Regions from separate parts of the Ferdinandcohnia sp. Marseille-Q9671 genome, predicted to be linked through region 1. Evidence: predicted binding sites of a transcription regulator. Region 1 holds the regulator's gene; the other holds the start of a gene.
The links. Region 1 encodes Rex, which represses fermentation and respiration genes when NADH is low (regulators of the CRP and FNR family bind a similar motif). Its sites were predicted from a motif close to TTGTGAAATATTTCACAA; they were not measured.

Region 1 (16,465 bases):
AACTTTGATAAATCAGCAGGACTAATACTTACGAATGCTGCCTTCTTACCCTTTATTTCAGGATGTACTGATGTTTTTTCTTCAATTAATTTCTCTGTATCAGCAACAAGTTGCTTACCTTCTTCTTCCATCCCCATCCCCATAGCATTATAAATGGTCTGTTCACGCCATGAGGCTACCCAAGGACTAGTTTGATAGGCAACAACTGGTGCGATTTCACTTAGTGTATCGTATTCTTCTTGAGTAATACCTGAGTATGTGGCAAGAATGACATCTGGGTTAGCATCTGAAATAGCTTCAAAATCGAGCCCATCTGTATCTTGAAAGATAGTTGGATTTTCCTGTCCAAGATCTTTTAATTTCTCTGCTGTCCAAGGTAGCATTCCACTCTCATCTTGAACACCATAGTTTGCAGCTGAGAAACCTACCGGCACAACTCCAAGCGCTAACGCAACATCATGATTTCCCCATTGAATGGTTACAACTCGCTCTGGTTTGCTTTCAATTACAGTCTCCCCTAGAGCATGTTTAATGGTAATTGGGTATGTTGAATTTGTTTCAGTTGAAGCTGCTGACTCTTTTTCTTTTTCCTCATTATTTGAAGTCTGGCTAGAGCAACCTGCTATTGCAAGAATGGAAATAATGGTTACTGTTAGTAGTAAAAATATTTTTTTGTTTTTCATATTGAACCCTACCTATCAAATATTTTTTTAAAATTACTAGTTTACTTTTTTATAAGCTCTTTATTTTTCTCTACAAACTTTTCATTATGAGATGATACCATTGCATATTTATCAGCTTCCGGATTGATATACCTACATGCGTTATTGACTGCAAGCACCGCATCTTGGAAGGTACCAACCAATAAATTTACTTTGTCGTCATAAAAAACGATATCGCCAGCACCATAGATTCCTGGAACAGAAGTCTTACATTGGCCTTGACTCACTAGATAATAATCGTCTTTACGCAGTGGTTGGATATCATCATCGAAAAGTAATGATATTTCTCGATTATAGCCATGACTAATTAGTACATCATCAACCTGTAATTGTTGCGGCATCCCATTTTGGGAAATGACAACATGTTCAATCGCTGTTTTATTTTCATTTGATACTAAGGATTGAATTTCCGCACTAAGCATAATTTGCACACCATGCTCTTTTAATTTCTTCACCTGAGACTCGTGGGCAGTTATTTGTTCCTTGCGATAAATGACAACGACTTCTTTGGCTACTGACAAGAGTTCTACCGCCCAGTCAATCGCTCCATTTCCGCCACCTGATACAAGAACTTTTTTATTACGAAAGCGTTCTAGTCCTAAAATCGTATAATGTAAGTTCGTCATTTCATATTTTTCTGCGCCTTCCAATTCAAGCTTAATCGGATTTAAAATACCTCCACCTACAGCAACAATAATTGTTTTGGAATAATGGACTTCTCCTTGACTCGTTGTTATAACAAAAATATCATCCTGTTTCTTTACTTGTTCCACTTTAGTCTTCAGACATATCGTTGGTGAAAATGTGTTCGCCTGCTTAATTAAGTTTTGAACAAATTGTTGTGCTTGCATTGGTGGAAGTCCACCAACATCCCACAAAACCTTTTCAGGATAAATATTTACTTTACCGCCTAAGACGGGTTGTACCTCGATAATTTTAGTTTTCATATCTCGTAGACCACTATAAAAAGCACTATATAAGCCCGCAGGACCCCCACCAACAATCGTTACATCAAATAACTCCATATGAACCTCCTTAAGTACCAAGTGTTTTTGTAGTAATGGTCAGAAAAAAACTTTTAATAGCAAGTTGGTCAATCATGAACAAATTTATGTAGGAACAATACATTTGAAATAAGCGTCGTTTTATAATGACAAGCCGATTATTCCAGTCATTTATTTCCGTATAACAAAATTAATCTACAACAAAGATTTTTTAGGATCTAAGTTGTCTGATGCATTCTTAGATAAATGAAAATCATTATCAATTAATAGTATAGTTGATAATGATTTTCAATGTCAATTATAACTTTGAGATTTCTAACTAATTTTACAAATCCCCCTCTGTTAGGATAGATGTCGTAGGGAACTTTAGTGTATAGTTTAAATCATACACGGAGGTTGATCGACATGAAAAGTAATAATGGTAAAAGATATACAAAGGAAGAGAAAGTAGAAATTGTTAAGAGAATGATGCCCCCTAATAATGAATCTGTAGGCCAATTAAGTGAAGAGTTGGGAATTACTGAACCCACACTTTACAAGTGGAGAAAGGAAGCTAGATTAGCTGGAAACCCCACACCTGAAGATGGACAAATATCTGAACAATGGAGCAGTGAAGATAAGTTTCTCGTTGTCATGGAAACATACGCAATGAATAGTGCGGAGTTAGCGGAGTATTGCCGCAAAAAAGGACTTTATAAAGAGCAAATTGAAGCATGGCGAGTTTCGTGCCTAAATGCAAATGGTCGCGAATCTAGTCAATCAAAACAGTTGAATCAAGAATTGAAAGACGAGAAAAAGCGGGCAAAAACATTAGAAAAGGACTTGCGGAAAAAAGAGAAAGCACTAGCAGAAGCTGCAGCCTTATTACTTCTCAGAAAAAAGGCCCAAGCGATCTGGGGGGACCAAGAGGACGAATGATTTGCCCGTCGGATCGCGCACTAGCAGTAGAACTCATCCAAGAAGCAAACCAAAACGGTGCGCGATTAGCCCTGGCGTGTAATGAATTGAACATTAGCGTACGCACGTATGAACGCTGGATTTCGGAAGGTGGAATTAAAGAGGATCAGCGTCCCCTTGTGACACGACCAGAGCCAAAAAATAAATTAACGAATGAGGAGAAAAAAGAGATATTAGAGGTCGTTAAAAAAGAGGAATTTGTAGACTTACCACCGACTCAAATTGTGCCAAAATTAGCGGATCAATGTATTTATATTGCCTCTGAATCTAGTTTTTATAGAGTTCTTCGTGAGCATAATATGCAAAACCATCGGGGAAGAAGCAAAAAGCCCGAACGAAGATTACCAGAAAGTCATTTAGCAGTAGCTCCAAACCAGGTATGGACCTGGGACATTACATGGTTAAAAGGGCCGGTGAAGGGCATGTTTTACCGACTCTATTTAATTATTGACATTTTTATTAGAAAAATTGTAGGTTGGGAGATTTGGGAAACAGAGGAAGCAAAACACGCTGAAGATTTAATGAAGCAGACAATTATAAGTGAAAAAATCCAAGGAAAACCACTCGTTTTACACTCCGATAATGGTAGCCCAATGAAAGCCGCAACATTTCAGGTATTACTTGAAAAGTTAGGGGTCCAAAGCTCTTATTCAAGACCAAGAGTAAGTAATGATAATCCCTATTCTGAAGCCATGTTTCGAACTCTGAAATATCGACCAGAATACCCGTACAGGGGGTTTGGAACACTTAAGGCTGCCCGTGAATGGGCATTGGGATTTGTGAATTGGTATAACTGCGTTCATCTACACAGTGGCATAAACTTTGTAACACCAGAACAATGCCATACAGGTGCCCATATTGAGATACTCAGAAAGCGAAAAGAGGTTTATGAACTAGCGAAACAAAAGCACCCAGAACGTTGGGCGCGCTCAACTAGAGACTGGAGTGCACATGATTCAGTGGCTTTAAATCCAATGAAGGACAAGATAGAAAAGGATGGAACAAAATAAGCCCCACTGCGACAGAGCTTGAACTGCCCTTTCCCTTCACATCAAAGAACAGGATGAATTCTGTTCTTTGATGTGAAGGCCACCAAGCAAAGCGCGGTAGTAATTAGAAATCTATAACACTAGAATATGCGACAACTTTCTTGACAAACACCGGTAACGAAGTTCAATATTCCCGAATCAACGTTCAGTTGTTAAAAATAAAAAATGGTGAAGTTTACTTTTTAACTTTATGTAGAAATATACTTAAACTAAACTTCCATTTAGTCCCATTAAAAAAATGACCTCCGCAGCGCTCATCATCCTGAACAAATCACAAACTTTTTAAAGTCCCCCATTGCTGAATATTCGAAAAAGCCCTTTTAGTTATGATACATCCCTTATCAAACCAAAAAATTATTAATTTTCCATGCAATATTACATAATTGATAAAAAAATACCAGATACTTGTTATAGAAAATAAAATAAATCTTAAAAAGGAATTGATTATATGGATAATACAAAGGCTGTAAAGTTAACTGCGGGTGAGTTAGCACACTGTTGGGAACAGTTAATGAATAATAGTATGTCAAATGTTGTTATGGAGTATCTTACTTTAACATCAGAACTAGAAGAAGTTAAATCTCTTTGTAGTGAGGCGTGTTCTATTTTTAAATCTTCTTTACAATTTTTTGAATCTGTTCTACGAAGTGAAAACTATCCAATCCCTAAAGGCTTTAACATTAAAGATGATTTAAACCCAAATGCCCCTAAGATGTATTCAGATGTTTTTATACTATTTTATTTAAATAATATGTCTAAAATTGGAATGTCCTTAACAAGTATGGCACTATCGGATTCAGTAAGGGAAGATATCCGCAATTTTTTCCACGAACAATTAAAAAACGTTTCAAGTTTATTTGAAAGTACAACAACGATTCTATTGGAAAAGGGAGTATTTGTAAGACCTCCTTCAATTACCTCCACTCATGAAACAAACCCAATTGCAAATAAAGGATTTTTGGGTAATTTCTTTAATGATAATAGAGAATTAACGGCAAGAGAAGCAAATGAGCTACACAAAAATGTTTTTATGAATTATATTGGTAAAAACTTATTAATTGGATTTATACAATCTACATCTAATCAGCAATTAATAAGTTTATTGCAACATGGAAAAGAATTATCTTTAAATATTATAGACAAATTAGGTGATATTTTAGTTCAAAATGATTTGCCTATTTCAATGACCTGGGATACAAATGTTTTGGATTGTAAAACATCTCCTTTTTCAGATAAATTAATAGCTTATCTATTAGACCAACTTAATCGTGATGGTATCGCCAGTTATGGATATAGTGCAGCGGTAAGTATCCGAAAAGATTTAAAAACTATATATGCAAAGATAATTGCAGATGTGTATCAATATGAAGAAAATATAAAAACCTTTATGATAAATAATGAGTGGATGGAGAAACCTCCCGTTGCACTAAATAGGGATAAGCTTGCTCATGACTAAAGAAAATTAAGCTACCAAAGTACGGTAGCTTTTTGGTTTTTCAAAGGAGTATACCAAATCTCTTTTAAGAGATGGTGAGTGTACAAGATATATGAAAGCCATTATTCCATTACCTTCCCTTTAGTGGCAGAACACTAAACTTTAATTTTTTTCGACAAAAAGGTGTTAATTTAAAGTTTTCCATCAAATAAAAAAACCGACTTAATGTCGGTCTTGTAATTCTTTCATGTTATGAAATTCGATTAACAAGTTGAATCAGTGCTTCGTTGATCGGCGTAACTGGACGACCAAGAACTTTCTCGAAATCATTGCTTTCAACTGCTAGTGAACCGTTTCTAATGCTTTCTTGAATCCCTACTACAATAGGAATCACAAAATCAGGTAACCCTATTCCTTTCATGATCTCAGCATATTTTTCGTCACTAACTTGTTGTACAGGAACTTCTTTACCCAATACATTACCAAGAGCTGATGCCAATTCCTCTTGAGTTAAAAGAGGACCAGAAATTTCATACACTGTATTTTCGTGGCCGTTTCCAGCAAGAACTGCTGCAGCGGCATCAGCATAATCTTGTTGCAGTGCCCACCCTACTTTTCCTTCTCCTGCCGAAGTTACCCACGGGGCTCCTGCAATTACCCCTTGGATGCTCCCGACTTCGTTTTCCAAATACCAATTGTTACGTAAGAAGGAATATGGAATACCCGTTTTAATGATGGCTGCTTCTGTCGCTATATGAGGAGGTGCCATTAAATTTTTACTTTCTGTTGCATTAGCAATACTTGTGTAAGCAATAAATTTTACCCCTGCACGCTCAGCCGCTTGGACAGCATTAGCATGTTGATGAATTCTTGTTTCATTGTCACCATCGGCTGAAATAATTAATAGGCGGTCAATCCCTGTAAAGGCATCATCTAATGTTTCTGGACGGTCAAAATCGCCTTGACGAACTTCCACTCCACGTTTACGAAGGTCTTTTGCTTTCTCTGGATTTCGGACACTCACCACCAGATTATTTGCAGGTACTGATTTCAATAACGATTCTACAACTTTTGAACCTAATTTTCCCGTTGCTCCAGTAACTAAAATTTTCATTACTATTCCCTCCGTTTACGTTTTATCTGTAACAATATTGATTACATGTATTTATTTTAGTTACATGTAACCATTTTGTCAACAGGTAAAATGATATATATTATTTTGGCTATATTTTGGTATAATAAAACTTGTAATCAAAATAATTACATGATGAAGAAAAACAATAATATAAATATTAATTAATAGAGGCGGTGACTGAACATGTCCATCAGCAGTCGATTTGCAGTAGGAATTCATATATTGGCTCTAATTGAATTAAATAATGAAGGAGTTACTTCTTCTGAATTTTTAGCTAAGAGTGTTAATACGAACCCAGCCGTTATAAGAAAACTAATGGGGATGTTAAAAAAAGCTGGTTTGATAGAAGTAAATCCGGGAATTGCAGGTGCTAAACTCGCAAAGAAATTATCTAGTATCACTTTGTTCGACGTATATAAGGCAGTGAATGTTGTACAAGATAAAGAGTTGTTTAGCATACACGAAAGTTCACATCCTGATTGTCTTGTAGGAAGGAACATACAAAATACAATTGAACCATTATTCACAGCTGCACAATTGGCAATGGAGAAGGTTTTAAGAAATGTTACTTTAGAAGATGTTGTGAGAGACATTGCTGCTAAAGAAAATATCTGTTAATAAAGTAGGGAAACCACTTCCGTGGCTTCCCCCTTATCAAACCGTACGTGCCCTATTAAGGCATACGGCTTACCAATATGGCATATTGTTCACAATGTTATCAAGATGACGCGTTCCAGGCATTTTGCATCTTTTGGAGTCGGTGAGGTGTATAATACTCCTCGCCTTTTTCTTTAGCACGTTTAATTTTATTCTGTAATCGTCGTTTTGCTGTTCTAGTCAAGTTATTAATATACTGCTCTTTGGTGTATCCATATGCTTTGTTTAAATAAAGCCAGTAGGAAGGAATTAGCTTAATCTGTAGAAAAAACGAGTTATTCCAGAGACTATTCATCTTCTTCCCTGTTATTTGTGATGGATGGTTACATAAGAAGAAGGCTACTCTTAGCCTTCTTCTTATGTAACCATCCAGGGCTAATAGGGTTCTTCGAACCCACCTAGTTTTACAATGGTTCGGTATATTTAACTTAATATTTTCTTTTATGGCATCCACAATCGTAACATAGTAGTTTACTTTCCCTCTGATAGTTGGATTAACCCGGTTAATCCACTCTTCCTTATTTAAAGTGAGAGTTTTTCGGGTTTTCTCCTTTATCTTGAGTCGAAAATCCTTAATGGATTGTTCCTTCGGGGTTACATGAAATTCTGGCTTTTTATCTTTCTTTCCCTCTCTCCAATGGTGAAAAGTAAATCCTAGAAAATCAAAATTTTCTTTCTTAAAGTCTACAATTTTCGTCTTTTCCTTAGAGATTTCTAAGCCAAGTTCTTTCAATTTATCCTTTGTTATTGCAGCGGCTTTCTTTATATCCTCTTTTGACTTTGCAAAAAGTAAAAAGTCATCCGCATAACGTACAAAGCGTATCCCATTTAAATCCCATTCCCAATCCAGTTCGTTAAGATATACATTGGCTAGTAAAGGTGAAATAACTCCGCCCTGAACAGTCCCATAGTCAGAATGTATTCTCTTTCCTTCTTCCATATGTCCTGCTTTAAGCCATTGTTCTATCATCTTCAAGACCGTTCGGTCTGAAACATACTTCTTTAGTATTGAAAGAAGTTTCTTGTGGGGGATATTGTCAAAGAACCCCTTGATATCACAATCATAAATATGATTGTATCCTTGTTCTATGTTCCACAAGATAATTTGTAAGGCTCTTTTGACCCCACGATTAGGGCGGTATCCTACTGACCAGTTATGAAAAAGTTGGTCTTCAAATTTTGGTTGTAGGACATTCACCAGACTCTGTTGAACTATACGGTCTTCTATGGTTGGAATTCCTAACGGACGTTTCTTCCCATCCTTCTTTGGAATGTATACTCTTTTAACCGGTTGGGGTTGGTACGTTTTCTCACGTAGTTTCCCTAGAAGATTCAAGATATTTTCTTCAAGTTTCACTTCATAGCTATCTATTGTCTCACCATCTATTCCACCAGCACCATTGTTAGCTTTCACTTTCAGAAAACTTTCAGTCAGTTTTCGGTCAAAAAGAAGTTGTCCATATACACTATGTAGTTTAAATTTCCATTCTTGATTCATTGCTTATTCCACGCCTTTCCTTGATGTACATTCAAACGGTTTTACCGCAGTAGCTTGATTGTTTCCATTACATCTCGTTCATAGCTTGGAGCCATAGGTCATTCCCCTTCCGTTCACTCAATGTTATGGTCATTAAGTTACTTCCGTACTACGAGAATGTCTGACTTCTCCTCCCGTTCTTCGTCACTTCGGATTACCCTTATAGACTAGAACCCTGCCTGTTCGGTAAGGTGGAGACCTCACGGGGTCATCACATTTCCCTTCTAGACATACCCTGCACCATCACGAAATAAGTCACATTTTCTCGGTCTGACTTCTAAAGAAAATGCCTTCAAGTGGGCTTCCTCACTTTTCGAAAAGTCGCCAACTTATCCCGCCGCCGTGCTTCACACTTATTGCATTAGGGTCTACCTAGTCGCCTACGGGTCTCTCGATTTTCCGCATCTCCTTCAACACAATACCTCACGGTATTGCCCTAGATATTAGGCTTCCCAAGCTAGGTCAGTCTCCTCGGGGATGGATTTTCACCATCTGGGATTGAATTCATTTATCGTCGACAAGTCGTTTCACCGAAATGACGTCTCTTTCAGATAATGAAAAGAAGAGTGTCGACTGGGTCAACACTCTATGCGACTGCCCGTCGCACAAAAAGACATTCCAAAGGAATGTCTTTTCTCTTCCTTAAGTGAAGCACTTCACAAAAGTAAATCATACTTAAAAATAACAAATCAAGTGTAAAGAACTGCTTAAATTTCTAATCTATGAGCAGTTGGTTCTTTCTGCGCAGTAAATAGTCTACTACGTATTACAAGAGTTAATTAGTAAGTGTGTACCCGAGAGAATGTGGTGAACATAAAATACAAAAAAGCTTCTCAAAAGTTGGATCAACTTTTGAAGAAGCCTCTTTTATGTTTACCCTATGTTAGCATTTTGTTAGCAAATAACTTCAAAACCCTTATATATTAAGGGATTGAGCGGTCATCACATCATGCCGCCCATTCCACCCATGCCGCCCATGTCAGGCATTCCGCCACCAGCACCAGCTGGTTCTGGGATATCAGCAACTACTGCTTCAGTTGTTAAGAACATAGCTGATACAGATGCTGCGTTTTGAAGCGCAGAACGAGTAACTTTAGTTGGGTCAACGATACCTGAGTCGAACATGTTTACCCATTCGCCAGTAGCAGCGTTGAAACCAACACCGATTTCTTCATTTTTTAAGCGTTCAACAACTACTGATCCTTCTAGACCTGCGTTGTGTGCGATTTGACGTACTGGCTCTTCTAATGCGCGAAGAACGATGTTAACACCAGTTGCTTCGTCACCAGCTAATTCAATAGCAGCTACTTTGTTATATACGTTCACAAGTGCAGTACCACCACCTGAAACAATACCTTCTTCAACTGCTGCACGAGTTGAGTTAAGCGCATCTTCAATGCGAAGTTTGCGTTCTTTTAATTCAGTTTCAGTTGCAGCACCAACCTTGATTACTGCTACACCACCTGCTAGTTTAGCTAGGCGCTCTTGTAATTTTTCTTTGTCAAATTCAGAAGTAGTTTCTTCCATTTGAACACGGATATTGTTAACACGAGCTGCGATCTTGTCAGACTCACCAGCACCTTCAACGATTGTTGTATTTTCTTTTGTTACAACGATCTTAGAAGCGCGACCTAATTGAGTAATATCAGCTGATTTAAGGTCTAGACCTAAATCTTCAGTGATTACTTGACCACCAGTTAAGATAGCAATGTCTTCTAACATAGCTTTACGACGGTCACCAAATCCAGGAGCTTTAACAGCTACTGCATTGAAAGTACCACGAAGCTTGTTCACTACTAGAGTTGCTAGAGCTTCACCTTCAACATCTTCAGCGATTAGTAATAATGGTTTACCTTGTTGAACCACTTGCTCTAGTACTGGTAGGATTTCTTGGATGCTAGAAATCTTCTTGTCTGTGATTAACACATATGGATTCTCAAGAACTGCTTCCATTTTGTCAGAATCAGTTACCATGTATGGAGAAGCATATCCACGGTCAAATTGCATACCTTCTACTACTTCTAGTTCAGTAGAGAAACCTTTAGATTCTTCAATTGTGATAACACCATCGTTACCTACACGCTCCATAGCTTCTGCAATTAATTGACCTACTTCTTCATCAGCAGCAGAGATTGCAGCAACTTGTGCGATAGATTCTTTGCCTTCGATTGGTTTTGAGATTGCTTTTAACTCTTCGATAGCTACTGCTACAGCTTTTTCAATTCCTTTACGAACTACCATTGGGTTCGCACCAGCTGTAACGTTTTTCAAGCCTTCACGAATCATTGCTTGAGCAAGAACTGTTGCAGTAGTAGTACCGTCACCAGCAACATCATTTGTTTTGCTAGCTACTTCAGCAACAAGCTTAGCACCCATGTTTTCGAATGCATCTTCAAGTTCAATTTCTTTTGCAATTGTAACACCATCATTAGTAATAAGAGGTGAACCGAACTTTTTCTCAAGAACCACGTTACGTCCTTTTGGTCCTAATGTTACTTTTACAGCATTTGCTAATGCATCTACACCGCGTAGCATAGAACGGCGTGCTTCTTCGCTAAATTTAATTTCTTTTGCCATTTTGTAAGCCCTCCTCAAATAATAAGTATTCTATGATATTTAATGCTGTTTTCCTATTATCCTATAACAGCTAGAATGTCACTTTCACGTAAAACTAAGTATTCAGTACCTTCGTATTTCACTTCAGTACCAGCATATTTTGAGAAGATAATGCGATCACCAACCGCAACCTCTAAAGCAACTCTTTCACCACTGTCTAGTACACGACCAGTACCTACAGCAACAACTTTACCTTCTTGAGGTTTTTCCTTTGCAGAATCTGGTAGTACAATTCCGCTTGCAGTTTTTTCCTCTGATTCAACTAGTTCAATAACAACGCGATCACCTAATGGCTTTAACAAGTGAAACAACCTCCTCAAATAATTGTAAGTATGTTTTTTCTTATTATTAGCACTCAAACCACTTGAGTGCTAACACAATTATTATATTAAATAATCTGATTCTATTTTGCAAGTATTTGCTATCGAATTTTCTAAAAAAGATTCTATTTTTGTACAAGCAAAATTGACTCACCTATCTATCCTATGTCATGAATAAAAAATTTAAACCATAAGATTTAAAAAATTTCCCTCTATGAAAATTTGGATTAGCATAATACTAATAGATAGTTATGAATATATGTTACAATACAAAGCATGAATAAGAGTTTGAAACAAAATCGCTTATAAAAACGTTTAATTAAAGGAGACTTACATGAAAGCTAGATATTGGTATGTTATATTAACGTATATCCTCATGCAATTTTCAGGTGCTCTCGGTATTCCACTTCTTTTACTTTTGGGAGTTGGGGATAATTTAGATCCTGAAACTGCTAAAAATACAATTATCTCTCTTTGGACGATCTTTAGTTTTGTGGCTGCACTCCCGATTGTTTTATATTTATTACGACAAGATATAAGGGAAAGACACCAAAACCTTGAACGTTCCTCCAGAGGGGAGGCTTTCGGTTGGGCAATTGCAGGTATCTTCATGGCTATGACAGCGCAGGCTCTTGCAGCGAATATTGAAATTTATGTTTTTGGTATTGAGCCTGGTTCTGAAAATACCCAAGAAATTATGGCCCTTGTAAAGTCACTGCCATTACTGGTGATTGTTGTTTCTATTATTGGTCCAATCCTTGAAGAAATTATCTTTCGTCAGATTATATTTGGGTCCTTATATAAAAAATTTGGCTTCTTTATTTCTGCTCTGATTAGCTCCTTAATCTTTGCAGTGGTTCATATGGATTTCACTCACATTCTTATTTATACTGCTATGGGCTTTACCTTTGCATTCCTTTATGTACATACAAAACGGATTATCGTTCCGATATTTGCACATGTTGCGATGAACACATTTGTTGTAGTGGGACAGACGATTTTTGCAGATGATATAGAGAGGATTATGAAGGAAACCGATAAGCTACAATCGATATTTATTGGAGGCTTTTAGTCTATGCGAAGAACTTCACCTTTTGCGATGGGCATCATATACGCGTTAATGGGCATTCTTTTTACCTATATAGCGATTGGAAGTGCTACGGACACAATATGGAACTTTTCCACAATCCTTCTTGCACTAGTCGCAACTTTTGATTTTGGTGTGGCAATCCGGATGTTTGCCTTACACAGTAAAATAAAAAAAGTCACAAAAAAATAACCTCTGTCTTAGAGGTTATTTTTTATGACTAGCTCTAGGCGCCCTTCCACTTTTCGCTACTCCATGCCATTAGCTGCTAGCATTTCTGCCTTCAATACCTTTCTGTAGGCACTCTTCGAAACGAGAATACTGATTTCATACAATCCAAATAATGGAACAGTCACCATTAGATGTGAAATCAACTCTGGAGGGGTAATTAAGCCTCCAATTACTAAAAGAATGAAATACGCAAACTTACGGATTTGAGAAAGAAACATCGGTGTTACTAATCCCAACCTTGTTAAAAACATGATGATAACTGGCAACTGAAACAAGAAACCAAATGGTAAAGTTAGTTGTAACAAGAATTGAAAATACTCGTTTATCCCTATTACCTGATTAATTTCAAGACGTTCCGCCAATCGAGTCATAAAGTTCACAACAAACGGAAAAAGAATAAAATAGGAGAATGAAACCCCTACTAAAAACAATCCTACAGATATAGGGATATAACTTAAGGTTACCTTTCTTTCCTTCTCATACAACCCTGGACTAATAAATGCCCATAGCTGATACAGTAAAAAAGGAGATGAGATAACTAGCGCAATAATAAAGGCAAATTGCATATATATTTTTATTGGATCCGTCATACGGAAGGCATTCATTGTTAGTTCTTTAGCTTCCTCAGCATTTTGTAAGTAGAGAATCAATGGTTCTGCAAGAAAAAAGCTGCCTAACGCAACAATGAAGAAGAAAACAACTACAAAGATTAGTCGTTTTCTTAATTCTCCGATATGATCAAAGACAGACATTTCTTTTTCATTCATGTGTTTCATCCTATCATTACTTCACATCTTGAGTGTCGTTCTTTTTTACATCATCATCGTCATCATCTGCTAAACCTTTTGTTGCGTTTTTGAATTCACGCAATGTATTACCTGCTGCTTTTCCTAATTGAGGCAATTTCTTTGGTCCGAAAATTAACAACGCAAAAAACACAATCAATAAAATACTACCAAATCCAAGACTTCCCATCTGCAAGTCACCTCCTCAATAGTGAACATCTATTCCTATTCTTCTCCAGAATAATGCTTTAAAAAATAGACAAGTGCTTGTAACTCGACAGCTAAATCAATATGGTGCACCCGTATATGTTCAGGAACGTTAATTCTAGCAGGAGTAAAGTTCAGTATACCCTTAATTCCTTTATTAGCTAGACGATCTGTTATAGGCTGTGCCGCACCAACTGGTACTGTTAAAATAGCTACAGTTACATCATCGGGTAATTTTTCTTCTAAATCATCTAAATGGTGAACTTCAACTCCACCAATACTAGTACCTACCTTATTATAATCCACATCAAAGGCAAGCTCAATTTTTGTATTGTTATTTTTCATAAAATTATAGTGTAAAAATGCAGTACCTAAATTTCCAACGCCAATTAAGGCAACTTTCGTTAATTCATCTTGGTCAAGTGTCTTACTAAAAAAGGATAATAGATAGTTGACGTTATAGCCATATCCTTTTTTTCCCAAAGCCCCAAAATAGGAAAAGTCTCTTCGGATTGTTGCTGAATCTACCTTAACCGCTTCACTCAGTTCTGCTGAAGACACTCTTTGCTTACCTGAAGCATGCAAGTTTTTCAGAAAACGATAATAGAGTGGCAGCCTTTTGGCAGTTGCTTGTGGTATTTTTGATTGCTCAAGATTCACCTTAATTCCTCCACTAACTCGGAACTTTCTATGTTACGTTCAAATGTAAAAGTTCCAATCATCCTCATTTGAACTCACAGCTGTTATAGTTCCCTTTTAAAGTTGCCGTTCTTTCCACCTGTTTTTTCTGCTAAATAAGTTGGCCCGATGACCATCCCTTTATCAACAGCCTTACACATATCGTAAATGGTTAATGCACAAACAGACGCAGCCGTAAGTGCTTCCATTTCTACCCCTGTACTACCTTTTGTTTTCACTGTTACATTGATATGTAAGATATACTCGTCGCTATCAACTGCCCATTCAAACGAAATATCCACACCTTTTAATGCTAATGGGTGACACATTGGGATAAGATCAGAAGTTCTTTTGGCTGCCATAATACCTGCAACCTGGGAAACAGCAAGAACATCTCCCTTGCTAACTTCATTATTAATAATCTGCTCATATATCACTTTATTAACAGCAATACTTGATTTTGCAATCGCAGTACGGACTGTATCAGCTTTATCTGTAATGTCGACCATCTTTGCCCGACCTTGTTCATTAAAATGGGTAAATGAAGCCATATATCTAACCCTCCCCTAAACTGAGTGTTCAAAAGGAGGATGAAAAGGACCAAGAAGTTCAAGGCGGCGAAGCTTTGAGTACCGGAACGTATGCAATTAATACGTGAGGAACGGAAAAGCAAGCCAACGAAGAAATTCGATGTGTCATTTTCACCGGACTTTTTGAACCTCCCCTAAAACTATACACTATTTTACCATACATGTCTTAGAAACATGTGTGAACATTATCATTGCAGTTGCTCTATGAAGATAATATAAGATACACTGTTGTTAGAAACAAGAGGTGAAATAACATGATTTTACTACAAGTAAATCAGCTCAAAAAGTTTTTTGCTGCTGATCTTATTTTATCGAATATAAAACTCGAAGTACAAACACGGGACCGTATTGCCATTGTTGGCCGTAATGGTGCTGGAAAATCGACATTGTTAAAAATAATTGCAGGTCATATGTCACATGATAGTGGCGAAATTATCAAGCCTAAAAGCGTTAAGATTGATTACCTTGCACAAGATACAGGTCTTGAATCTACCCTTTCCATTTGGGAAGAAATGCTAACCGTTTTCGCTCCTTTACGAAAGCTCGAAAAACACTTACGAGATCTTGAAGCGAAAATGGGAGACCCAGATCTTATTGCAAAGCAAGCTGATTACCAAAAATTACTTGAAGAATACGACCAACTTCAGGTGGACTTTAAAGAACAAGGTGGGTATCAGTACGAAGCGGATATCCGTTCCATTTTACATGGATTCAACTTTTCTGAATTTGATTATCAAACTAAAATATCAAGCTTAAGTGGTGGTCAAAAAACTCGACTAGCTCTAAGTAAGTTATTATTGTCAAAGCCTGATTTATTAATTTTAGATGAACCGACCAACCACCTTGATATTAGTACTCTAACATGGTTAGAACAATATCTACAAGGTTATCCTGGTGCCCTGTTAATCGTATCCCATGACCGATATTTTCTTGATAAGGTAGTGAACCAAGTATACGAGATTTCCAGAACGACAAGTAGCAAATTTGTTGGTAACTATAGTAATTACTTAAAATTAAAGGCAGAAAACTATGAGCTTGAACTTAAGAAGTATGAGAAGCAACAGGATGAAGTGGAAAAACTCAAGGACTTTATCGCTAAAAATCTTGTACGGGCATCGACAACCAAACGTGCCCAAAGTAGAAGAAAACAGCTTGATCGAATGGAGCTCATGGACAGGCCTTTAGGTGATGAAAAATCTGCTTCGTTTAAATTTGAAATTGACAGACAAAGTGGGAATGACGTACTAAGTGCACGGGACATGACAGTTGCTTATGAAAAAGAGAAACCGATTATCAAAAATATTAACTTTAACATCTATCGGGAAGATAGCATTGCCTTAGTGGGACCAAATGGAATTGGAAAATCTACGTTGTTAAAAGCAATCATTAATAAACTTAATCACGTAGATGGAACAATTCGTTTTGGTTCACATGTTACCATTGGGTATTATGATC
Region 2 (16,465 bases), on a different contig from region 1:
TCCTTCTCCGTATACTGGTCGTTCGAAAGGTAAATCCTGTAGCGTGAAATAAGTTACTGTACCCAATACAATCAGAAGAACAATGAAATAAGCTGTTCGAAAGCGATACCACTTTTTCTGTATACCTTCATACGCTATCCTTTTGTTGGTATTCAAAACCACAAAAATAAAAATGATTGCAATAAATGTCATTAACAGTATTGAAAGATACCATGCAGCTGTTTGATACAATAGATAACCCTCCTATAAATAGTGTTCAAAAAATGATTCGAAAAGCGAGGAAATAAAGGAAAGGTAGACTCTAGGACCAAAGTGGTCGAGTGCCAACCCAATTAGTAACTTATCATTTGGTGACTTTTTGAACATCCTCTGTTAAGCTATGTATTTCTCTCTCAATAAAAGTTTCACATATTACAGATCCATAAATCTGTTAAGTTTGTCACAAAATAGAAAAAGACACATTCTTGTCAAGAATGTGTCTTTTTCTATTTAATTAAATATGTCGCTGCTAGCATTAAAAATGAGATAAAAATCGTCGTAATAACCCATAGCCAGGCCAATTCCATATTCCCACTGTCTATGGCTACATAAATAGCTGTCGGTAATGTTTGTGTCTTCCCAGGTATGTTTCCTGCGAACATAAGAGTTGCACCAAATTCTCCCAAGGCACGTGTAAAGCTTAAGATAAAGCCTGTAATGATAGCTTTTATTGATAAGGGAATGGAAATAAATAGAAAGATAGAAAATTCATTTGCTCCATCTGTCCTAGCAGCATCCTCAATGTCTGTTTCTACTGATTGGAAGCCTGTCTTTACAGATTGATACATGAGCGGAAATGCAACAACAGTCGAAGCAATAACAGCCGCCCACCACGTAAACATGATCGATTGACCCGTTACGTTTTCAATAAATACTCCCACAATACTATTTCTCCCAAAAATAACAATTAATAAAAAACCTACTACTGAAGGAGGTAGTACAAGTGGTAGCATCAAAATTGTTTCTACAATAAGTTTTCCCCTAAACTGTCTACGCGCCATCGATTTTCCTGCTAACAAACCAAGAAGTAAGACGATGCAACCTGATGTGATTGCAATCGTTATAGATAGTTTAATAGGGGACCAAAAAAGCTGTTCCATAGCTAAGACCTCAATTGTTAAAAAATGTTCATATAGTATCTATTTCTTTTGTAGCAAAGGTTTATGCTCTATTTTTATAAAAAGTGTGATTTATGTAACACCCACTAGATAGACTACCATTATATTATCACAATAGAACAAAATATAGCATTCTAACGTAAGAAGGTGTTATCTATGAATCAAAGAGAGACAATACAGAAACCCACTCTTTCACATGAATTAAAAGAGCTTTTACAATCTGCCAACCATACTCTCAAAGTAGAAAAAGGTGCTTCTCTATTTAGAGAGGGAATGAAAGCATCAGAATTATATCTTATTCTATCCGGTCGTGTAAGAGTTAGCAAAGGAACATCTGATGGTAGTGAATTATCGCTTCGTATATGCGGCCAAAATGAAATTGTTGGAGAATTAACATTGTTTACAGATGATCCAAAGTATTTATTTGATTGCCGTATTTTAGAAGATAGTGAAATAGCCGTTATTCAAAAGGAAGTCTTAGAAAGAAAACTTTTTGAAAATACCAGTCTTGCATTTGAATTCATGAAATGGATGAGTGATCATTTTCGAAAAACGCAAACTAAATTTAGAGACCTCGTCTTATTGGGAAAGAAAGGAGCACTTTATTCGACACTAGTTAGGATGACAAATAGCTATGGGGTTAATAAAGAAAATGGTATTTTGATTAACCTTCATTTAACAAATCAGGAGTTGGCTAATTTTTGTGCCACAACAAGGGAAAGTGTGAACCGAATGCTGCATGAATTGCGTGATAAACATGTAATTACTGTTTCAAAAGGATATATTACCATACACGATTTGGCCTATATAAAAAATGAAATACAATGTGAAGATTGTCCAGCAAAATATTGTAGTATTGAATAAGTAAAGGCCCATGGAAATGGGCCTTTCAGAGTGTAGACAAAGTCAGTACTGACTTTGTCTACACGATTTTTCACAGTACTTCTAAAAATAAATTACTTTCCCCAGACTGTCTTGAAAACACTTGTCAGACAAGGCGCGCAGTCGATCGAAGACGCGAATAGAAGTTGCCTTCATGAGCGGACGAGAGAGGCAAGCAACGCTGTATGCGAGCGTTTGTCAACAGTCTGAAAGGCCCATGGAAATGGGCCTTTGTTCTTATCTTGCAGTTTTTTCTTTAGTACGAAGAGCTTTTGGAATATATACACAGAATGGTTCACTCTCCATATAATCTCCCGTCATGGCATACGCACGAGAACGTGAGCCACCACATACATGTCTGAATTCACATACTCCACATTTTCCTTTATACTTATCAGGATTGCGAAGATCTTTGAATATAGGTGATTCACGATAAATTTCAGCTATTGGAGTCTCACGAATATTACCAGCTTTTACAGGAAGCAAACCACTTGGATACACGTCACCAATATGAGAAATAAAGACAAATCCGTTTCCGTCATTTACACCTTGTGGGGCTCTTCCAAGTCCATCAATTTGTCCAGTCTTTCCTTGCATAAGCGCATCTTCATATCGAATTTGTTTTTCGATGTCTTTTGTTTCCCGCATTTTTGATTGGATTACAACACGTCTGTAGTGCTGAGCAGCCGTTGTTTTTATATCGAATTTCACACGCTTACTTAAATCATATAGCCAACGAAAGACCTGCTCATGTTCAACTGGGGAAATCATATCTGAATCCTTTCCGCGTCCAGTGGGTACAAGGAAAAAGACACTCCATAAAACACAATCCAGATCCTCTACTAACGTAGCCATTTCATCTAAAACGTGAAAATTATACCTTGAAATAACTGTGTTGATTTGGATGGGGATTTCAAGTTCATGCAAATACCTAATTGCATTCATTGTTAAGTCAAACGATCCCTTTGTGCCTCTGAAATGATCATGTATTTCTGCAGTCGGGCCGTCTAGACTAAATGCCCACCTTGCTAGTCCAACTTCCTTTGCTTTTTCAATTGCTTCTTTTGTCACATTAGGGGTTGCACTAGGTGTCATAGACACACGTACACCTTTTTTAACTGCATAATCTGCAATATCATAAACATCAGGGCGCATTAAAGGGTCCCCGCCAGTGAAAACAAGCATTGGATTATTCATTTCATAAATTTGGTCAATTAGGTTTTTACCTTCTTCAAAAGAAAGCTCTCTTGGGTCTCTTGTATACTGTGCTTCCGCACGACAGTGTAGACATTTAAGCTGACAAGCCCTTGTCAGCTCCCAAATCACAATAAATGGATCTTTATTATAGTCCCTTTCAAACATGAGGCCATCCTCCTTTTGTAATGTCCACATTTTATCACTATAGAAAAGTGAATTATGTGAGGCATATCACACAAAAGGAAGGTGTCCAAAATTGTTCACAAATCTAGTGGAGGTTATGGAGCCCACCTAATTAAAGAAAACAAGCCGATACCAGAAGATTATTTTTCTAGTATAACTCGCATAGTTTCTTATCAATTAACTGGACTATAGAACCTCTGCCACTTAGAGCAAACATTTGAATATACTTTATGTTCAATCTTTCTACACGGTTAAAGAAATTATTTTGAAGTTAACTAATCGAAGAATATATAATGAAGAAATATTACATGTATTTGAGGGTTAAAGCCAGTGCTACAAGTAGGTTAGGAACCCCCAAGAGGAAAAATATATACGAATACCGAAATTTCCTTTTTCGGTCTTTCTTAGGTTCAGTATAATAATTCGCTCTTGCACGATCTCCGCTTACAAAAGTTTCTGATACAATTCCTGCTAACAATAAACAAATAATCCCAAGTGTGCCAGAGATAACAGAATACGCTTCAAATTGTTGAGTAGACAAACCCATAAAAAATAGAAGTCCAGAGGTTATAATGCCTAATAATAAGCCTACTCTCAGAATAATCCCTCCTTCCAAAAGTACCTGGTACTTCTATTTTATCGTATTTTTCTGATAATTATGTGTATACACCTCCATTTTTTAAACATTTAGAGTTTCTACCTTGAATCATTTGGCCTCTGCTTTGCTTTTTCATATTCTTCTTTATTGTTAATATTCTCAAACTCTAATCCTTGTAACTCCAAATTGTCATTTGTTACATACCTCACGTTACAAGAATCCAACAAAAAGCTTAATTTAAACCTTTTCTCGAATAGCAGTTCTTCTATCCTTTGTGCAACTCTTGAATGATAAATCGCGACTAATGGTTGCTTCCTTCCATCGATGACTGGAACAACCGCATCTATGTCTTTGTTAGTTGTATATGAGATAAGTTGTTTTACTAGGTTATTGGTAACAAAAGGAGTATCACATGGCAAAACAACATACCAATCTGCTTTGTCCTCTTTCATGGCGGTTATTAATCCTGCTAAGGGACCATATCCTTGGAACTGTGGTACATCTTGCACAATTTTTAAGGTAACGTGTTTCTGAAACTGATTGATTAGTCTAGGATGGCTTACTATATTAATGTTATCTACATTACCCTGAAGTGCATCGATCGCATATTCGAAAAAATATTTATTATGAAGTGTAGCAAATGCTTTAGGGCTTCCAAACCTTCTAGATTCCCCACCTGCTAGAATAATCCCCATTATATTTTGTTTTTTCACTGAAATCTTCCTTTTTTCTTCATATTATCACGAAGGATAGACAAGACCAAACTGATTCTCTTAATAAGGCTACAATTCAACCAAAAAAAAATGTAGACAAATTCAGAAATGACATTTGTCTACATAGTGAGAGATTAAAAGAATTCTTATCTTTTACCGATTGCAACCCGCCATACTTCTGGGCCTTCTTCAAGATATTCCCATGTGAATTCATCGCTTCGTTCCATCATAAACTGATATTGAAGTGGTCTTGGATCATGGTCATTTGTAAGTTCCATGATTTCACCTGATTGTAGGCTATCAAATGTTTTAAAGATTGTTGGATGCTTATCCTTCGGTGCATAATCTGGCGCATTTACTTTTGCTGCAAATACCATTTATAATTCCTCCTTTTGTTTTATGGGTTCATTGTATCGAAGGCCTTTACGTGATGTAGTGAATCTTATCACTGTGTTGATATGTTTTTTATCATATCTCTTTTCAAAATATGGGATAATAAAAAAAGAGATTACCACGTGCATCTTGTATAACCTCCTTGATTCGTGGATAACTAATGACGAGGTGAAACAGATGAAAGAATTAGTAGGAAATTGTGCCGAATGTGATAAAGAGATTTATTGTTTGGAAGGCTTCATTAATGGTGTTGTACTTGAAGATAAAAAAGGAATTTTGTGTTTTGATTGTGCAGAAGAATAAGTCAAAACAATATTGATTAACTAGGAGACTGATTCTCCTAGTTTTTTTGTGTCTATTTTTTGAATAGTGATCATGATTCGCATCACATGTGATGCAAATCACAGTCTCAAAACGGGAGATTGCTACACTTAAGATAAGGTACTTTTAATTACAAGGAGTGAAGTTGATGGGACTACCATCTATACAGGAACAATTAAAAACAGTTCCTCTTTTTCGAGAATTAACTCGTGAAGAACTTGAACCTATTATCGAGATTTCTCAGTCACGATTATATAGACAAAAAATGTTTGTATTTATGCAAGATGATCCCCTAGATCGTGTATTCTTCATTCAATCTGGTAAGGTAAAGATTTACAAGTCAGATATGCACGGAAAGGAACAAATTGTCTCCGTACTCGAAGCTGGGGAAATGTTTCCACATGCAGGCTTCTTTAGAAAAGGGGGATATCCTGCTCATGCAGAAATAATGGAGGATGCAACTATTATCTATACTCCAATTGATAAGTTTGAGGAAATATTGATAAAGTACCCGGAACTTTGTATTAAAATCTTCAAAGTTCTTGGTGAAAAGATTATCGACCTACAGAAACGATTAGAAGAGCAAATCCTATTAAACACTCAAGAACAAATTGTGATGCTGTTGCTTCGATTATGTAGGAGTAATGGTGAAAAAATAGGAAATCGTTTTAAGCTTACTACTCAATTTACGAATCGTGAACTAGCCAATATGATTGGAACAACGCGCGAATCTGTAAGTAGAACAATCAGTGTGCTAAAAAAGAAGCACATTGTTGACATCACTCCTGATGGTTATTATTTGTTGGATCATATGAAGCTTCACGATGAGATTTTTTAGACCAACGGGTAGAGGTTTTTTTCGTCTTTTGATGTTCTCTAAACTTGTGACAACGTCTAACACTTATTTGTATGGGAATTGGTTACTTATGTAACTACCTGTGATTACAGTCACAACATTCTGCATTGAAAATGATTATCATTAGTATATAAATGTTTTTCCTTTATTCAGTGGAGTTACCTGCTTCTATAAGTGTTTGGGATTAATGCATAGGAGTAATCAGTACAGAATTGTCTATACACAGACTGAATAAAGGTAAGGTCTCGGCGAATACCTCGATTTTTTAAAAGGGATTTTTCGAGTACAAGACAAAGACTAAATAATCCACATTCTGTGGCAAAGTCTTATGAACTACCACGTGTTTTGCCTAAAAATCGAGCGCGAATACGCAAAGGCTTATTTAAATAAGGGGGAGATAATACCATGAGTCAAGTAGAATCAAAAACAGTGGAATTAGATGTTAGAGAGGATCTGAAAAATAAAATTGAACCTTTTCAAAAGATTATGGAGGCTGTAAAAACGTTAAATGATGGGGATATATTTATTTTACACGCTCCATTTAAACCTACTCCATTATTTCCAATATTAAAAGCAAAAGGTTTTTCAAATGAACCAGAGCAAATTGACAAAAAACATTGGAAGATTACCTTTGTTAAAAGAGGTGGCAATAAATGAAGTTAGATAACCGAGGTCTTGAACCACCACAACCTATGATGAGAACGTTAAAAGCACTCGAGAAGTTAAAAATGGGTGAAACCCTATCAATCATAAATGACCGAAGACCCATGTTTTTGTATGAACAGTTAGATGATCTCGGCTACAAACATTCAACAAAACCAAATCCCGATGGCGGCTTTCAAATAGATATTACGAAATAAGGAGCTGCTTGCAAATGTTACCTCAATTATCAAATGAAACGGATATTAGGCTGCCGCTTTCATTCATTATTTTTAGCGTTGTTGCCTTACTGGCTTCCCAAATCATTCTACTATTTAACGGCCATATGATGATTGAGGGAAATTTTCGAACACCTGCCCTACTCTCATCTGCTCATCTATTAATTCTCGGATGGGCTTTAATGGTAGCTATGGGAGCAATGTATCAGCTTGTACCAGTAGCCTTTTTAACACCTATATGGAACGAGAGGTTCGGCTTTGTCCAATTTTGGATAACAGCAATAGGCTTTGGAGGATTCGGGGTCACTCTTTCCTTCTCACCTACCATATCTATTTTTACAGGTAGCCTCGCTGTCAGTGGCATCTTATTATTTCTCATTCAAATGTTTATGACAATGCGGAATCAAGCGAAAAAGAATATATTAACCCTGTTTGTAGGGAGTGCTCTCTTTTGTTTGCTACTAACAATCACACTAGGCATTTTATTGATTGTTAACATGGGTATTGGAATCGAGAATTTTAATCATCTCGCCGTGTTAAAAAGTCATATATTACTTGGTGTAGCTGGTTGGTTTACATTCTTAATCTTTGGTTTTTCCTATAAAATGGTTCCTATGTTCTCATTAGCACATGGTTTTACAATGAAGCCGGCAAAATGGGTATTTATTATTTACGGACTTGGTTTACTTGTTGCGATATATAGCTTTGCAGCAGAGACTTCCTATTTATTACAGGCAGCAATGAGTTTACTATTCCTAGGATTTGCAATTTTTACGTATCATATTTCCACTATTATCAAGGTGAGATTAAAGAAAAAATTAGATAAGCCATTTATTTTCTCGTTAGTAGCGATTGGATTTGGACTAATTCTTCATTTTTGTGGGATGGTTCTTTCTTTCTTTCCAGATTTTTATGAGTATTTTGGTTTTTTTATTTTCTTATACATTTTATTATGGATTGCGAGTAGCATTCTTGGGTATTTGTATAAAATAATTCCTTTTCTCTGGTGGACCCACCGTTACAGTAAGCTAATGGGAAAAAGAAATGTACCTCCTTTAAAACAGCTGATTGATGAAAAAATGGCGATTCCTATTTTTACAGGTGTTGTTATTGGAAGCGTTGGTGTAGTGTTAGCGATGGTTACTGAGCAATTGCTCATTTTCACAATAAGTCAAAGCCTTATCGTCGCCGCATCTATCTTTTTTATCTATACAATTATGAAAGTACTTTTTAAATAAAGGAGTTCATTATGATGGAATTAGAAGACAAAATTCTTGAACAGTTAAAACATGTAATTGATCCTGAATTAAATATTAATGTTGTTGATTTAGGACTTATTTATAACATCGAAATTAAAGAAAATATGAATGTATTTATAGAAATGACATTAACAACACCAGGTTGCCCTTTACATGATAGCATCACTAGTGGTGTAAAGCATGCAGTCACTGACATTGAAGAAGTTAATGATGTTGAAGTCCTTATTGTCTGGCATCCTGCCTGGTCACCTGACCGAATGTCATCAGACGCAAAAAAACAATTAATGGGATAATAGGTAGAGGTGGAGGACTTCTGCTGAATAAAGGTATTGTATTTCACTTTCTTGTTATGTTTCGTTATACTTAAGAAAAGCACAAGGCGACTGCTTATCGGCAACAAACATAAGACATGCACTGACAGAAGGCTTCCTTGCTTTCAGAAGCAAATGACTTAGACCCGAGAGCCGATGGCTTCTTGAGCTAGACATAAAAATAAGCTATTTCCAAAAAGGAGTGTTATATAATGGATGAAGCATTAAAAGAAAATATTATGGGTGCATTAGAACAGGTAACTGACCCTGAATTAGGGATCGATATTGTAAACTTAGGTCTTGTTTACGATGTGGACATGGATGATGAAGGTGTTGCAAAAGTTTCTATGACGTTAACATCAATGGGTTGTCCACTTGCTGGAACAATTGCAGCCGATGTAAAAAGCGTTCTTTCTGATTTACCTGAAATTAAAGATGTTGATGTGAATATCGTTTGGAATCCACCTTGGAACAAAGATATGATGAGCCGTTACGCAAAGATTGCTCTTGGCATTAGATAATGAGATAAACGAAAGCCTTTTTCAGCCTTGAAGAGGATAAGACAAGACGCGAAAAGTTAGCTCTTTGACCTTTTTGACTAATTGGTTTATCAAAAAGACTAGGCGCCGAGCTGGTCAGAGCAAAAAAGAAACGTGTCAACTTTAGTAACGGGTTCCGATAAGGGAGAGAAACTCTACAATTAGAATGGTAATTAGCAGACTAATTCGCATAGCGATTTGGTCTGCTTTTTTTATTGCTATATCAACGTTTGGAATGAATTAGCAATGGAAATAATTATACTATTAGCATATGAATTTTTAGGAGGGCAATAGTTGTTGTCCGCTGTAAAATTGTTGTGCTAAAATCATTGCTAAAACATATGTTAAAAAGATAACCATTTTACAGAAAGGAATTGAAATAATTCGATGAAGAAATTCAACTATATAAAGCCTAAAAACCTTAATTCAGAGCGGGTGAACTGGGTTATCTCAGAACAAACAAGAAACATTGTAGCTGCATTTTCGGAGTACAGTGAATACACCGAAAGTGAAGTTGTAGATGAATTTTTAAAGAACATCCTTACTGATGAAGAGTTTGTTGATTGGGCTATGAAAAAACGAAATAATAAGCGATTGCTTAAACAACTTGGGTTAGAAGAAATGGAGGTTTAATGGTTGGCTCGACTGAAACGATTGGCTGAAAAAGATGAAGAATTAATCATTGTACAAACACCTATAACAACTACTGAAATCGCTGACCGAGTAAAGAATTATGATTTATTAGAGCCGAGCAAATTCTCCAAACGATACAATAATCTTTTGTATCGTCCCGTTTCTTTTTCGTTAAACGGGAAGGAACACAAAATTCAATATAACTTTTGTGGCAACCCGTATTGTAAATGGCACGGTCTTCCACAAGAAAAATTCACTAGTGCAAAGGGTAACCCTAGTCGCTATCGACTGAGTGGACGAGGAAAAGGAGAAAATCAGGCTATCATCTGTAACGAAGATCCTGTTGGTGTAGTTAAGGGAGTAACCTGGGGCTGCACAACCTCTCCTGTGTCAAACTGGTCTGTGGCAGAAGAGATAAAACGTCTTGTGCATATTGAAACGATTAAAGATGTGGAACCAAATTATCAGTTTCATAAAGAAGGATGCATCCAAGAAGGAACAACCCCATTTGAAGATGTTCACTTGTTCTATAAGCAAGGAAAGAGCAAAACGAATGCTCAAGTATGGCAATGTAAAACTTGTAAAAAGAAAACAAGTTTAATGCCTTCTAGAAAGCAATCAACCACCTATCATCAAAAGCGAAACGATATACTCCCTTCTTTGGTAATGGACTTATTAAATAGGACACCCGTAACTAGAACTTGTGAAAAATTAGAGATAGGTGTCAGTACCTATTATCACAAATTAGAGTGGATCTATCGTCGTTGTTTAGAATTTGTAGAGCGACACGAAAAACCAGCATTTGAAAGAATGGAATTCTCTGTAATGTGGTTGAATACGGATAAAATGACTTACAATCTCAATAACGTCCGAAAGAAAGGACAAGGTGGTAAGGGATTTGATGATGTAGAAGAAGCACAATTTCCAACACAAATCGTTGTGACCGCAGATGTTCATTCTAAATATGTATTTCGCTCAGATATTGCATACGATTGGAATATTGATATTAATGACATCAAGTTGGACACTGTGTTGTTGAAAGAAGACCACCTAAATGAGTTTTGCAGAAAGCACGGTCGATTTAGGAAACATTCCTTTTATCCAATGCCTCCGTCGGAAAATGACATACAAACAGAATGGGAATATAAACAAGCTCTGCAAGAGTTTGACCGAAGAGAACAATATATTGATGGATTACACGTCAATTCTACCTATACGACAATCGCACACCTTTGGTTGATTAAACGGATGGTAAAGGCATCTGAATGGCGTTTTGTTACCGATAAAGATAATTCTTTAATGACTGCTTTTTCTCGTGTATTTGCGAATGAAATACGCTTGGCAGAGGCACATCATTTTATTTCTATGGTGGATAGATCGAAGTCATTAAAACAGTGTAATCAAGAGTTTAAAGACGGTAGAGCAGATTTACAACGATGGGGTAACGCTATGATGCACGATACCCGATCCATTTGGCAATTAGCTTATTTATATCTCATTGATGTATTTAAGAGTAAGCAGTTCCACGAAGAAGTAATGGTTGGTTCGGAAATCCATCATAAATGGGCGGAATCCCCTATCGAACATCCGATACCAACAAGGGATAAAGGGTTTTATTATGTGGATTGCAAAACGGATTTATCTTCTTTGGAACCCAAAGAAATTGCTAACCTCGTATTGAATGTAAGTGATTATTCAACGAATAATTTTATGCAACAAATTCGCAGAAGACTATCGATATTAGAAAGACCACTTGTAACGGCAAGAGGTGATGGTAAGAGTTATATCTATGCAAATTTCAACCCTAAGTATGCACAGTATGCTTTGACCATCCTTCGTACCTTTTATAACTTTTGTGAAGCTACTAAAGACCTTGATGGTGAGAAGAGAACTCCTGCACAAAGACTAGGTATAACAGATAAACAGTTTGATTTAAAAGATATAATTTATTTGAGATAGTTCGCTAAATTATAGCGAACTTATTTTTTTTGAAGGTAAATGGAAAATTTATGCTAAAATTATTATTATAGCATTTACAAAGAAACATTCTTAAACTAGCGGTGCAGTACAGTTGAAGTAGAATTTGTGGTAAAAAGCCAATTTACTAGGGATATTGTGTTATGTTTTTGTAGGAGGGAGTTATATGTCCAAGAAATTAAAAATTTTCTTATCTATAACGGCTATTTTGTTAGGGGTATATTTTTTAAATTTAACATTAAAAGATGATGTTAAAGAAATGAAAAAGGCTGTGTACTCATTAAATCAACCTATGACAAACATTGCTCATATTGAATTTTTGGATAACAATCAAGCAATCGTCTTTTATGAATGGGGAAATCATGAAAATCAACATTTCGGAAGTGCACTTTTTAAAAAAAACTTATTAGGCTGGGGATTTGTTAGTGGAGGCACTGGTTCACTTGCTCACGGATATAAATTAGATTGGGGTTTCTCAAATTTAGAATACTACTTTTCTGATTATACGGATTTAATCAGAGGGAAGATACTTGACCCTGAAATAGATGAAGTAAGCATTAAAACTAAGGATGGAAACTTATTTAAAGCCAATCTAATTGAGTATAACAATGACGAGAAGTTTTGGTTTTTAGTGAGTGATGGAGAGGACCTTGTAGGTTCTACAATAACAGGGTTGTCTTCGGACGGAAAAATAATTGAACAGATAACAAAGTGATTTTTCCTTCTTCAACAAACGGGGAGCATTAATTAAATAGGATTTGTGAAATATTACATCAAAAAGCGCTCAGAAAATAATCTGAGCGTTTTTCTTTGCAATTTATATTGCCATTTTGTTGTCAAATTCCGTGCTAATTATTATGTTATTTACAATCCTATTAGCATTTTTCTCTCCCCAAACGGAACCCGTTACAACTTTAGACACGTTTCTTTTTTATAGATGTTTTTTAAACCATTCGACAGATGCTAACAAGCCCGCTCTTGACACTTTATGATCAGCACGCGAATCTGCTATAAATGACAGGTTCTCTTCTTTCTCGGTGTAAAGTGGTTTAATCTCTTCATAAAATGTATATGTGTAGTGGAATGGTACCACTTCATCTTTTTCACCGTGCCAAAATAACAATGGCCTTCCGTTAACTTTTTCTGGCTGTTGGCTTAGGTCATACTTACGCAACTCTGCGTACATCTCTTCTAATTGTGCCTCAGTTAATGGAAGTTGAACATTATGTCGCTTTAATTCTTCAATTTGCCCACGACAAAAATCCTCATAATACGGACTACCCATCAGACTTACAGCAGTTTTGATCCAAGGATATTGAGTAAGTGCCCCAAGTGTAACAATTCCTCCCATAGAAGTTCCAGCTACACCAATTCTTGCTTCATCAATTAACTCTTGTTTCTCTAATTCATCTTTAATAATTTGAAGCTCTTTGATTTCATTCACGACAATTTCCCAGAACTTGAAATTCATTTCGAGATCTTTTAATCCCTTGTCTCTTTCGCCGTGATAGTTTGCCTCAGGTAAAACAACTCGATACCCTTTTTCTGCGTATAAGTAAGCATAATGTAGATTATGTTCCTTTGCACTTCCAAACCCGTGTATAAAAAGAATTACAGGTAATCTTTCATCTTTTATTTGATTTTTTACAATATGTAATGCCGGGATATCTGCATACGTATTATGTTCAACGATTATCATCTGTGTATACTCCTTTATGTAAAATAGCTCCGTAATTAGTGTATCATTAAATGTTCATTTTTTGTAAATATTGGTTTTTCATTTGACGATTTTTTTATTTTCTGTTTAAGTAAAAAGAGATACTAACAGTGGACTAGGGGGATAATATGACGAAACAACATTTAATTGCACTTGACCTAGATGGAACTTTACTCAAGGATGATAAAACCATATCAAATAGAACAAAGGAAACGTTAGTAAAAGCAGAACTAGCAGGTCATAAGGTTATGATTGCAACAGGTAGACCGTTTCGTTCTAGCTCAATGTACTACCAGGAACTAGGTCTTACAACCCCAATCGTTAATTTTAATGGTGCTTTTGTCCATCACCCTCTGGACAATAACTGGGGCGTGTACCATGATACGCTTGATCTAAAAACGGTAAATGAAATCGTAGAGGTTGCAAATAGCTTTCGAATCAAAAATATATTAGCAGAAGTAATTGATGATGTATATTTTCATAATCATGATGAAACAATGCTTGATATTTTCGGTATGGGAGAGCCAAATATTGCTACTGGGGATTTGAGGGAAATTTTAAAAGATAATCCTACCTCATTACTTATCCATCCGGAAGAACCAGATGCTGATAAAATACGTAAATATCTCTCTGACATGCATGCAGAGGTAGTTGATCATCGAAAATGGGCGGCACCTTGGCACGTTATTGAAATTATTAAGCTAGGATTAAATAAGGCGGTCGGAGTTCAAAAGGTAGCCGATTATTACAGCATACCTAAGGATCGCATCATTGCATTCGGTGATGAAGATAATGATTTAGAAATGATTGAGCACGCAGGCCACGGAATTGCAATGGGGAATGCAATTGACGATTTGAAGAATATTGCAAACAACATAACCCTTACAAACGAGCAAGATGGGATCGCCCTTTACTTAGAGGAAGTCTTGAAGTTAGGGAAGAATTAATCGAAACCAGTACGAACTGGTTTCTTTTTGTTTTGTAGGTCATGGTTTGAAATACCACTGCGATTTCCTGCTATATCGATTATTTGTATTTTTTCTCATAAGTGACTACTAGTCTTTTATATCTCTTGTTTACGTTAAAGTATTTTCCATGTTTATCCAACAATTCGGTTTATCCGTTCTTTTATCCAAAACCAAAAAACAGCAGTTATAATACACCGTATTTTTTACTACTTAGACCGACATTCTGGTGCTCACCAGTAGATAAGAACCTCAGAAATAATTACCTGCTATTAGTCACCTGTAACAAACAAATACTAGTACTGGCGTTATAAAAACGCTTCTTTTAAAGCTGTTAAAGGGGGAATTACGGATGGGTAGTAATAAATCAAAACGATTTGTTCATCAAAGTGCAGATGCAGTTCAACAACATGCTCAGCGCTTTCCTTACCGTTCAACTTTAGCTGAGGCAGAAGCAAAGAAAAAACAGAATGTTGAGAATTCATCACTTGGGGGAATTTAACATGGGTAATCGTTTATTCCAAAAAGCTCGTGAAACCGTCGAAATTGCAAAATTAGCGAATACGGGTCAAAGTGATGCTTCAGTAGACGATGCGATTTCTGTTGCAAAGAATGCACTTTCTTCTGCTTATGCCAACTCTACAACAGCCGAGAAAGAACAACTCCGAGAATTACAGAATGAATTAGATCAACTCCAATAGTTGGTGCTAATTCAAAAGAAGCACAAGGTGATTGCTTATCGGCTTATGACCTCAAGCCGATAGCACCTTAAGCAGACAATCGAGTAGAGGGAAAATAACTTAATTTATTTCCGCCCCTCTCACAACACCGTACGTACGGTTCGCGTATACGGCGTTTCAATTTATATTCCAGTGTGTACTTTTAGGTAACGTTCCAAGGCAGAGGGAATTCCCCTCTGCTTTAGTCTTTTATTTGAAAGTGCTCTTTGAACTACTTTTGATAATCCTATATATCGGTAGCCTTTTCGACAAAAGGTTAATCCTTTCGCTTCTTCCTTTGGAATTCCTAGTTGAATTAGCGATTTGATTTGTTTTCTCGGTACCTTCCATTGTTTCCATATGATTACCCTAATTCTTGAGCGTAACTTCTCATCAATACGAGTCATTACCTTTTTCATATTTGATATTCTAAAGTAATTTACCCATCCGAAAATGACTTGTTTCAATTTCAATATTCGGTAATCTAACGGAATACTCCAGTTTCGCTTTGTCAATTGTCGAAGCTTCCTTTGAAATTTCTGTACAGAAGTTAGGTGTGGTTTCACTTGATATCTTCCGTTTTTAGCATCGTAGTAGTAACCAAAGCCTAAGAACTTCAAATCTCCCGGACGGGAGACTTTACTCTTTTCTGTGTTGACTAACAAGCCTAATTTCTCTTCTATAAATCTCACGATTGATTTCATCACTCTATTAGCTGCTTTCTCGCTCTTCACAAAGATAAGAGCATCGTCAGCGTACCTAACGAATCGTAGTCCTCTATTTTCTAGTTCCTTATCTAGTTCGTTCAACATAATGTTACTTAAGAGAGGGCTGAGATTGCCTCCTTGCGGAGTCCCGACTGGTGTTTCTTCATATCTACCATTCACCATGACCCCACTAACTAAGTATTTTCTTATTAGTGAGATAACATCTCCATCGTCTATTGTGTTGGATATAATTCGCATTAGTTTATCATGGTGGACTGTATCGAAAAACCTTTCAAGGTCAATGTCCACTACCCAATCGTGTTCATCATTCAGAAATTCCAAGCTTTTTATAATTGCCATCTCACAACTTCTTCTTGGTCTAAAGCCATAACTGAATTCACTGAACTGCTTTTCAAATATCGGACTAAGTACTTGATGAATGGCTTGTTGAACTACTCTA

Region 2: ACWNMY_RS16985 (TIGR04053 family radical SAM/SPASM domain-containing protein) is a predicted target of Rex. The motif match lies at 3,456-3,473, and genes of this name have one in related genera.

What each region holds. Positions count from the first base shown of each region.
Region 1 covers NZ_CDRJTA010000002.1:175,434-191,898, reverse strand. The annotation lists gene ACWNMY_RS12660 (iron-siderophore ABC transporter substrate-binding protein) at 1-683, opposite strand, end outside; gene ACWNMY_RS12655 (NAD(P)/FAD-dependent oxidoreductase) at 725-1,747, opposite strand; partial or broken gene ACWNMY_RS12650 (IS3 family transposase) at 2,132-3,693, shown strand; gene ACWNMY_RS12645 (DUF3231 family protein) at 4,181-5,188, shown strand; gene ACWNMY_RS12640 (SDR family oxidoreductase) at 5,418-6,281, opposite strand; gene ACWNMY_RS12635 (Rrf2 family transcriptional regulator) at 6,486-6,920, shown strand; gene ltrA (group II intron reverse transcriptase/maturase) at 7,021-8,457, opposite strand; gene groL (chaperonin GroEL) at 9,439-11,073, opposite strand; gene groES (co-chaperone GroES) at 11,130-11,414, opposite strand; gene ACWNMY_RS12615 (CPBP family intramembrane glutamic endopeptidase) at 11,767-12,504, shown strand; gene ACWNMY_RS12610 (YdiK family protein) at 12,508-12,711, shown strand; gene tatC (twin-arginine translocase subunit TatC) at 12,768-13,517, opposite strand; gene ACWNMY_RS12600 (twin-arginine translocase TatA/TatE family subunit) at 13,534-13,725, opposite strand; gene ACWNMY_RS12595 (redox-sensing transcriptional repressor Rex) at 13,761-14,402, opposite strand; gene moaC (cyclic pyranopterin monophosphate synthase MoaC) at 14,486-14,971, opposite strand; gene ACWNMY_RS12585 (ABC-F family ATP-binding cassette domain-containing protein) at 15,265-16,465, shown strand, end outside.
Region 2 covers NZ_CDRJTA010000004.1:341,591-358,055, reverse strand. The annotation lists gene ACWNMY_RS17000 (cytochrome C oxidase subunit II) at 1-231, opposite strand, end outside; gene modB (molybdate ABC transporter permease subunit) at 486-1,139, opposite strand; gene ACWNMY_RS16990 (Crp/Fnr family transcriptional regulator) at 1,314-2,021, shown strand; gene ACWNMY_RS16985 (TIGR04053 family radical SAM/SPASM domain-containing protein) at 2,277-3,401, opposite strand; gene ACWNMY_RS16980 (DUF5316 domain-containing protein) at 3,724-3,966, opposite strand; gene ACWNMY_RS16975 (molybdenum cofactor guanylyltransferase) at 4,116-4,730, opposite strand; gene ACWNMY_RS16970 (DUF2249 domain-containing protein) at 4,877-5,107, opposite strand; gene ACWNMY_RS16965 (hypothetical protein) at 5,301-5,426, shown strand; gene ACWNMY_RS16960 (Crp/Fnr family transcriptional regulator) at 5,593-6,282, shown strand; gene ACWNMY_RS16955 (DUF2249 domain-containing protein) at 6,706-6,957, shown strand; gene ACWNMY_RS16950 (DUF2249 domain-containing protein) at 6,954-7,160, shown strand; gene ACWNMY_RS16945 (hypothetical protein) at 7,175-8,416, shown strand; gene ACWNMY_RS16940 (metal-sulfur cluster assembly factor) at 8,431-8,730, shown strand; gene ACWNMY_RS16935 (metal-sulfur cluster assembly factor) at 8,961-9,269, shown strand; gene ACWNMY_RS16930 (hypothetical protein) at 9,675-9,920, shown strand; gene ACWNMY_RS16925 (insertion element protein) at 9,924-11,879, shown strand; gene ACWNMY_RS16920 (hypothetical protein) at 12,064-12,612, shown strand; gene yjfP (esterase) at 12,829-13,596, opposite strand; gene ACWNMY_RS16910 (Cof-type HAD-IIB family hydrolase) at 13,743-14,561, shown strand; gene ACWNMY_RS16905 (competence protein) at 14,932-15,081, shown strand; gene ACWNMY_RS16900 (DUF3813 domain-containing protein) at 15,083-15,280, shown strand; gene ltrA (group II intron reverse transcriptase/maturase) at 15,442-16,465, opposite strand, start outside.